DNA from 2 places in the Pseudoalteromonas sp. c7(2019) genome. Region 2 is predicted to be linked to the other one. Evidence: predicted binding sites of a transcription regulator. Region 2 holds the regulator's gene; the other holds the start of a gene.

Region 1 (4,432 bases), on a different contig from region 2:
TCAATTACTTGATCGACTAGTAGCTGGCCTTCACGGTCTGGATCGCCAGCGTGAATAAGTTGCGAGGCTTGTTTAATTAATTTTTTTAAAACAGTGAGCTGTTTGCGAGTTTTGGTTTTGGCTTTTAACTTCCACTGTTCAGGTATTATAGGTAAGTGTTCAAACTGCCACTTTTTAAAGCGCTCATCGTAATCATCGGGTTCTGCTTGTTCTAGCAAATGTCCAATACACCACGATACACAATCGCCATTAGCGACTTCTATATAACCATCATATTTTTTATGTGGTTTTGGTAACGCATCAGCAATAGCGCGTCCAAGTGAAGGTTTTTCTGCAATGTAGAGTTTCATAGCCTGCTCATCACTGTTTATATAAACAGTAGTCTAGCACAGCTATTTTAAAGGAGGGAACTTTTTGTAACTATTGGCTAGCTGGGCTTTTTTTGTCTTTTGTTAAAATATAAATAAGCGGAAGATAACAAACAACAACGGTGCCTATATTAATAAATGGCAATAAGGTTTTATAAATGTATGTACTATAAGAAAGATCCCATAAATGGCGGTCGACTAATCTAAATAGCTGTAAAATTGGTGCCATAATAACAACCAATTGACCTAATACGCATTGCCATAAATAAACCTTATCTTTTAAACCCAGATATGCGATGAGTGCCATCCAAGCAATATCATTAAGGGCCCAAACAAGGTATCGATAAACATAAATCCCATTATCAAACTCTTTCAAGTAAGGATGAATAATGGTTCCATATAAAAAAAAAGCGGCTGTAATTAAAGCGAAACGCAGGGCCAAATAATCTTTTCTAAAATAAAAGATGAAAATAGCAGGGCTTAAAATAAACACCCAACTAGTATCTAATATCAATATAGTCTTTAAAAACCATTCAGGCATTAGAGTTAATCAAGTTTTTTTTCATCATCGTCATTACCACCGCCATTTCCTGGCATATGACTAAACTTATCGACCTTTTTCATAAACTATTCCGTTACATTTGTTAAAGAAAGCATACTTTATGATAAATAAGTGTGTTTGCCAATAAAAGTTATCTTACATCTATAGGAGCTGACTCTTTTGCTTTACCTTGTAATATAGATATTTCTACTCGGCGATTCCTGCGGCGATCTTCATCGGTGTCATTCGGTACAAGTGGTCGTGTTTCAGCTCGACCAACCACCATCATTCGGGTTTTATCAAATCCTTGGACTTTTTGCAGTTCACTTGCAACGGCTACAGCACGCTTTGATGATAGGTCCCAATTATTAATATATAACTCATTTGATACCTGAAAATCATCTGTATGGCCAGATACTGTTATTTCACCGGGTACATCTTTTAACAGCACACCGATATCTTGAATTATAGGTTTAAACTTAGGTTGTAAAAATGCACTACCTGAAGGAAATGAACCATTCTCTCTAATGCGAATAATTATTTGCTGCCCTAAAGACTCAAGCTCAATTGCGCCATCGATTATTTGCTTTTCAAGCTGCTGCGCTATCTTTTTAACAAGCTCGTTAGTTTGCTCCTGATCGGCTGCTGAAGTTGCTTGCTCAGAAGATTCTTCTTGTGAGGTACTACGAGATTCGCCACCGCGTTTATCCCCGCGCTGTTCTTGCCTGCCGCCTGCTGAGCTTTCATCGCCAGCCTGAAACTCTAACATTTGTTGAGTCATTTCGACTGTTTGCTGCTGAATGGTTTCTATTGGGGTTGGCTCTGGTTTGCCTGGGGTAAACTCCATGGCAATAACAGAGGTCCCTTTAGGGATGTCTTTTACTTCAATTTTATTCTGCACGCCAAAAGCAAACTTCATAGAGCCCGCAATTTGTTTAAACTTAAGTACATCCATTTCTGAAAACGCGAGCAAGAGTACAAAAAAGCACATTAACAGTGACATTAAATCGGCAAACGTTCCCATCCATGCAGGTAGACCTGGTGGTGGACATTTGCACTCTTGATCAGACATAGTTACTCCTCGGTATCTACTTTGCGTTTAGATTCAGCTAAGTAATTTTTCAAAATACCTTCGATTACTTTTGGATTCTGACCATCTTGTATGCCTAAAATAGCATCCAAAATTAAACGCTGATTCATCGCTTCCTCGTCTTTACGCAGTTCAAGTTTTACCTGAATAGGAATTGCCACAACATTGGCTAAAAACGCGCCATATAAAGTTGTTAATAGTGCTACTGCCATTGCCGGACCAATTGCCTTTGGGTCATCCATGTTAGACAACATTGCAACCAAACCAATTAGAGTACCAATCATACCCATTGCAGGCCCTATATCAGCTAACGACTTAAATAAACCCGCGCCCAATTCATGGCGAGTCGTGGTTAGAGAAATATCTTTTTGAAGTGTAGCGCGAACTACATCTGCGTCGTGGCCATCAACGAGCATATCGACGCCTTTGCGCATAAAGGGGTTTGGAATTTCAGCTTCTTCGAGTGCTAAAAAACCGCCTTTACGAGCTGAATCCGCAAGTTCTACTGCTTTTTCGATAAGTATTTCTGGCGTTTCGATTTTAAACATAAACGCTTTGGCAACAACTTTACCTATCCCCAAAAATTGCGACATGGTGAAGTTTGATAAAACAATAAAGAGTGAACCACCAAATACAATAACCACAGACGGGGTATTGTAAAACATAGCCATTTCACCGCTACTACTCATAAACATAGACATGACAATTAAGCCAATTGCGCCTAGGATCCCGATTATGGTTGCTAAATCCACATTTCCTCCAGAAGTTTCATGCTTAATGGCCTTATCATAAACTTTTATTATTAACTGCTTATCGGCAACATATTGAATTGCTTAAGCCATTTTTATAAATAAACATAAAAAGCAGCCTTTAGCACTATCTTAGATCAAGTTATAAGGGCTACCTAATTATCAATTGATTTATTAAACCAACAGACCGCTATTAAGGTTTTATTAATGCACTTGAAATATAATTTAACGTTATAAAGGTAAAAAACCAATATCATCCTTTGACCTAGTTTAGCATTCCCCCTAAAATTGACCCCTAAATTTATTATGTAAGCTGAAATAAAGATGGCGACTAAAAAACCTGAAAACTTAAGTTTCGAACAAGCACTAGAAGAATTATCTACAATCGTTAGTGACATGGAACAAGGTGACTTATCGCTTGAGCAATCGTTAAAGCAATTTGAGCGTGGAATTGCATTAGCAAGTGCTTCATCAGGGAAATTACAGCAAGCAGAACAAAAAGTATCAATTTTGATGGGGAATGGCGAAAAGTCAGTACTTACAAACTTTGATAATGATATGGAATAGCTGTGAGCATAAAAAATCATATTGAACGTGCTCAAAAAGATGTAGTAGCGACCTTACAACAGCATTTTAACCAGCCTCTCGATACAGAAGAAACGGTAAAGAACGCCACCCAGTATGGATTATTTAATGGCGGTAAAAGATTACGTCCATTTTTAGTTTATGCCACAGGTAAAATGCTCGGCGCAAACCATCAAGACTTAAACGTACTTGCTGCTGCAATTGAGTGTATTCATAGCTATTCGTTAGTCCATGATGACTTACCAGCAATGGACGATGACGACTTACGCCGCGGACGCCCTACTTGTCATATAGAGTTTGGCGAGGCAAATGCAATTTTAGCCGGTGATGCTCTTCAAACTCTTGCTTTTGAGCTTATTGCGAATCACAAATTTGAATGCTCATCACAAACACAAGTAAAAATGATTGCTACACTTGCCCACGCATCAGGCCTTCAGGGTATGGTTGGCGGACAAGGTCTTGACATAGCAGCAACAGATAAAGTAATTACCGTACAAGAGCTTGAGCGAATACATAAGCTAAAAACCGGGGCTCTAATTAATTGCGCAATTACACTTGGTGCACTGTGCAGTGAAAAGGCTGATCAACAAACCTTAGAAAATTTAAGTGTTTTTGGGTATGCTATAGGGCTAGCATTTCAAGTACACGACGACATTTTAGATGTTGAAGGCGATACAGTTATTTTAGGAAAGCCACAAGGCTCCGATATTGCCGCGAATAAAGCGACATATCCGGCGTTATTAGGTATGCTAGGCGCTAAAGAAAAGGCGCAGAATTTAATACAACAAGCCCATGAAGCGTTAGCAAATATAGATGCTGACACAACACTTCTTGCGTCGCTAGCAAATTATCTAATTGAGCGTGACCACTAATTTTTGCTCATACGTATTGCAATTAGCACTGACATTATTACTCAACATTAATTATTCGTAAAAGCTTTGAATTAATTAATGTTAGCGAAGGATATATATAAAACCATGACACTTGATAGTAGCAAGTATCCATTACTTAATTTGGTTGACGAGCCAGCCCAATTGCGTGACTTAGCGCAAGACAAACTCCCTGCATTTAGCAATGAGCTGCGCGATTATTTACTCAA
Region 2 (4,432 bases):
TACCGTGTAGTTCATCAAGTAAGTTTTCAAATTCATCTTCAGTGATTTCGTTTATTTCAGCATCACTAACCGAAGGAGTTCCGCTAAACATTTCATCAAATGCAAATGGATCTTCCTCATCAGCTATTGGCGTATCAACTACTTCATCAAGAGGTTGTTCAACGTCAGTTTCTGAAGCGACTCCGTTAAGCTCGGCTTCTGTTGGAGGTAGGCCCAAAATGTGGAGGGTTTGAAGTAACTCAGGATCTGCTGGTTCTGGCTTATCCCTATTTTGGATAGTCGCGAACATTTCATTAATGGTGTCGAGCGCTTGTAAAATAACATCCATTAACTCTGAATTGACCGTTCGCACGCCTTGACGTAGTAAATCAAATACGTTTTCAGCGCCGTGGCAAGCATCAACAAGTTCTGTCATAGCTAAAAAGCCTGCACCACCTTTTACAGTGTGAAAGCCTCTAAATATGGCATTTAGTAACTCGGTATCTTCTGGATTATTTTCCAGTTCAACTAACTGTTCAGATAAAAGCTCTAGGATTTCTCCTGCCTCTACAAGAAAGTCTTGTAAAATATCTTCATCGACTTCAAACATGCAGTTACTCTCCTCTTAGAAGCCCAAACTTGATAAAAGATCATCGACTTCATCTTGATCAGATACAACATCATTACGCGATTCTTTATCAATAATAGGGCCTTCAGGACCTGCTAAAGTTTGTGTGGCAACTGGTTCTTTTATTTTTTGTTGTTCTACTTTATTCGCTGTGTTGTCACTGTCATCTTGTTCAGCAAACGCTGTTAAAAGATGAAGTAAGCTTTCTTCTACTTCTCTAACAAGTTCTATAACACGGCGAATAACTTGACCTGTTAAGTCTTGATAGTCTTGAGCCATTAGTACATTTGTCATTAAGCTTTGAAGCTCATCCGTTTTATGATGAGAGTTATTCATAAACTTATCGATACTATGGCAAAGTTGTTTAAACTCACCAAGCTCAATCTCCCGGCTCATTAAACGATCCCATGTCGGTTTGATATGAGATATTTCATCTGCAAGTTGCTGAGCTATAGGTAAACTAGCCTCAACAGCATCCATTGTTTTATTAGCCGCATTTTCTGTCATTTCTATAACATAATTAAGCCGCTTTTTAGCATCTGGAATCGCATCTGTCGTTATGTTAGTTAAGCGAGTATCAAGCTCAAAGCTTTTAAGTGCTTCGTGCAGTTGACGAGTCAACTTCCCAACTTCAGCAAATAATTTAGACTGCTCTTGCGAAGCTGTCTCTAAAATCAACTGATTAGCTTTATCTTGCTCATCGTTTTCTAAATAAATGACGAGTTGACGAGCTTGTTCTAACGTTATTTGAGGCGCAGCTGGTGCTGACATAAGCCTCTCCCCCATCATTAGCCTAAGCGTTCAAATACTTTTTCTAATTTAGTTTTTAATGTTCCAGCCGTAAATGGCTTAACAATATAACCATTAACGCCAGCTTGCGCTGCAGCTATTATTTGTTCTTTTTTAGCTTCTGCCGTTACCATCAATACAGGGATATGTTTTAACTTATCATCTGCACGAATTGCTCTTAAAAGGTCAATACCTTGCATTCCCGGCATATTCCAATCTGTAACCACAAAATCAAACACTTGATTTTGTAACATAGGCAAAGCTGTAGACCCGTCATCAGCTTCTTGAACGTTAGTGAAACCTAAGTCACGTAATAGGTTTTTTATAATTCGTCTCATCGTTGAAAAATCATCAACTACAAGAATTTTCATGTTTTTATCCAAAACATCCCCCAGTGAGGTATTAACCTTAGTTTACTTACTACTAGTTTATCCAGTCATTGATTTTAGCTTTAAGCTTAATCATCGCCTGACCATGTATCTGACTTACACGCGATTCGCTTACATCGAGTATATGTCCTATTTCTTTTAAATTCATTTCATCGTTATAGTATAAAGAAAGTACCATTGCATCACGCTCTGGTAATGACTTTATTGCATTTAGCAAAGACTCATTAAACCGATCATTTTTAACATTATTAAAAGGTTTGTCTAGCGCTAAATCTTGGCCTACGGGAGTAATAACATCCTCATCTACACCAAGGTCTTCTATGCCTAATACTTTACTAGTATTAACATCATTTAAAATATGATGGTACTCATTGAGTGAAATTTCAAGTTTTTCAGCAACTTCTGTATCTGTTGGTTCGCGATTCAGACTGCTTTCGAGCCCAGTAATTGCCTCTGCAACTTGTCGGCTTTTACGGTGTACTGAACGAGGAGCCCAATCACCACGGCGCATTTCATCAAGCATAGCCCCGCGAATACGAATACCGGCGAAGGTTTCAAAGCTTGCGCCTTTTGTTGCATCAAAGTTTTTTGAAGCTTCTATTAAACCTATCATTCCTGATTGAATTAAATCATCAAGCTGAACGCTAGGTGGTAATCGAGCAATTAGATGACATGCCACTTTTTTAACAAGTGATGCATGTTTCTCAACAATCACATTTAAGTTTTGTGTTGATTGATATCCCATAGCTCTATTCACCAATGTTGTCATAATTAGCCGTTTACTAGTTTCTCAATGAAAAACTCTAAATGCCCAGATGGTTGATTTGGTATTGGCCATTTAACTGCTTTTGTCGCCAGCGCTTTAAACGCGAGAGCGGCTGGCGAACTTGGAAAGAGCTCAACAATCACCTTTTGGCGACGTGTTGCTTTGCGCATATTTTCGTCATAAGGAACCGTTGCTACTAGCTCCATTGAAACATCTAAAAAGCGATCGGTAACTTTAGATAGTTTTGCAAACAATTCAGTGCCTTCACGCATGCTGCGGACCATATTGGCAACAATTTTGAACTTATAAACACCGTGCTCGCGGCTTAATACTTTAATAAGTGCGTAAGCATCGGTTATTGATGTTGGTTCATCGCACACTACAACCATTACATCTTGTGCTGCTCGTGAGAAGCTTAGCACCATGTCTGAAATACCAGCGGCTGTATCTACAATTAAAATATCAAATTCGGTATTCAATTCGCTAAATGCACGAATTAGCCCGGCATGCTCAGATGGCGATAATTCAACCATACTTTGCGAGCCCGATGTAGCGGGTACAATTTTAATACCAGCAGGCCCTTCAACTAAAATCTCGTCAAGCTCACATTCACCTGACAAAACGTGTGATAAATTGCGCTCTACACGTAAACCAAGCATCACATCACAGTTTGCTAAACCTAAGTCAGCATCCAGCACTAATACTCTATTACCTTGTTGCCCTAGTGCAATAGCGGTATTTAGAGAAACATTTGTTTTCCCTACCCCACCTTTACCACCGGTTACAGCGATAACTTTTACGCCGTTGTTATTGTTTTGACTCATTTTGCGCAGGCCGCTTGCTTGATCTAATACTGTGTTAATCATACATCCCTACTGTACTTGGCGCCACTGCTTGGTGCCTTGAATGTTGTGCTTTTGTTCTTTTTAAATATAACTGCTCAGCCTTTTTCACTAGTTTTTCAGCATTTGCAACACGAATATCTTCTGGCACTCGTTGACCGTTAGTAAGATACCCTATTGGAAGGCGATTTTGAATCGCAATACTAATTATCTCACCCAAACTTAATGATTCATCTAACTTAGTGAAAATACAACCACTTAACTGTACTTTTTTAAAGTGGCGTACTGTTTCTTGTAATACATTAATTTGTGCCGTCGCGCTTAGTACTAAGTAACTGCGAATATCCACACGTTGGTTACGCATTAACGTGTTTAACTGCTCAGTTAAACGTAAATCTCGCTGACTCATACCTGCTGTATCAATTAATACTAGACGTTTATTTCGTAAATGATATAAAACTTCAGCTAATTCATTAGCATCTTTAACTTGCTTTACACCACAACCAATAATACGGCCGTAAGTAGCAAGCTGTTCATATGCACCAATTCTGTATGTATCAGTGGTTATTAAGGCCACTTTATCAGCGCCATATTTTTGTGCGCCTAAAGCTGCAAGCTTAGCAACTGTTGTTGTTTTACCAACACCTGTTGGACCCACTAACGCATATACACCACCTTGGCGAAGTATTTCATTATTGGTTGTTTGCATTTGATCTTCGACCATCGTTAACAATGCTTTCCAACCTTGCTTACGAGATACATCATCAGGTACAAAACATGCCATTTGTTGCGCGACTTCTTTATCAATACCCATACCGACTAAGCGGTCAACCATGCAAGCGCGTGTTGGATCGCGACGCGCCATATCTTGCTGCATTAAGCCCGATACTTGATGCTCAAGCAATTGACGAATTGCGTTCATTTCTTCACGCATTGTTGTCATTTCTTCGCTTTCATTATTGGGTGTTTGTTGGCGAGCAGTTACTGGACTATCTAAATCATCAAAGTCGCTGTCTAAATCATCAAAACCTAAGCTATC

Evidence for each region. The regulator FliA, encoded in region 2, starts transcription of late flagellar genes. The targets are predictions, from matches to a motif close to CTAAAGNTNNNNNNNNNNNNGCCGATA.
Region 1: a site for FliA is predicted at 2,811-2,837, ahead of pomA (flagellar motor protein PomA). Genes of this name have one in related genera too.

Annotation. Positions count from the first base shown of each region.
Region 1 is NZ_WTKS01000004.1:1,715-6,146, forward strand. It holds gene GQR38_RS05410 (DNA topoisomerase III) at 1-350, opposite strand, end outside; gene GQR38_RS05415 (hypothetical protein) at 421-909, opposite strand; gene GQR38_RS05420 (flagellar motor protein MotB) at 1,061-1,981, opposite strand; gene pomA (flagellar motor protein PomA) at 1,984-2,751, opposite strand; gene GQR38_RS05430 (exodeoxyribonuclease VII small subunit) at 3,073-3,315, shown strand; gene ispA ((2E,6E)-farnesyl diphosphate synthase) at 3,318-4,205, shown strand; gene dxs (1-deoxy-D-xylulose-5-phosphate synthase) at 4,311-4,432, shown strand, end outside.
Region 2 is NZ_WTKS01000016.1:72,621-77,052, forward strand. It holds gene GQR38_RS16490 (chemotaxis protein CheA) at 1-589, opposite strand, end outside; gene GQR38_RS16495 (protein phosphatase CheZ) at 605-1,378, opposite strand; gene cheY (chemotaxis response regulator CheY) at 1,396-1,779, opposite strand; gene GQR38_RS16505 (RNA polymerase sigma factor FliA) at 1,820-2,530, opposite strand; gene GQR38_RS16510 (MinD/ParA family protein) at 2,557-3,417, opposite strand; gene flhF (flagellar biosynthesis protein FlhF) at 3,410-4,432, opposite strand, start outside.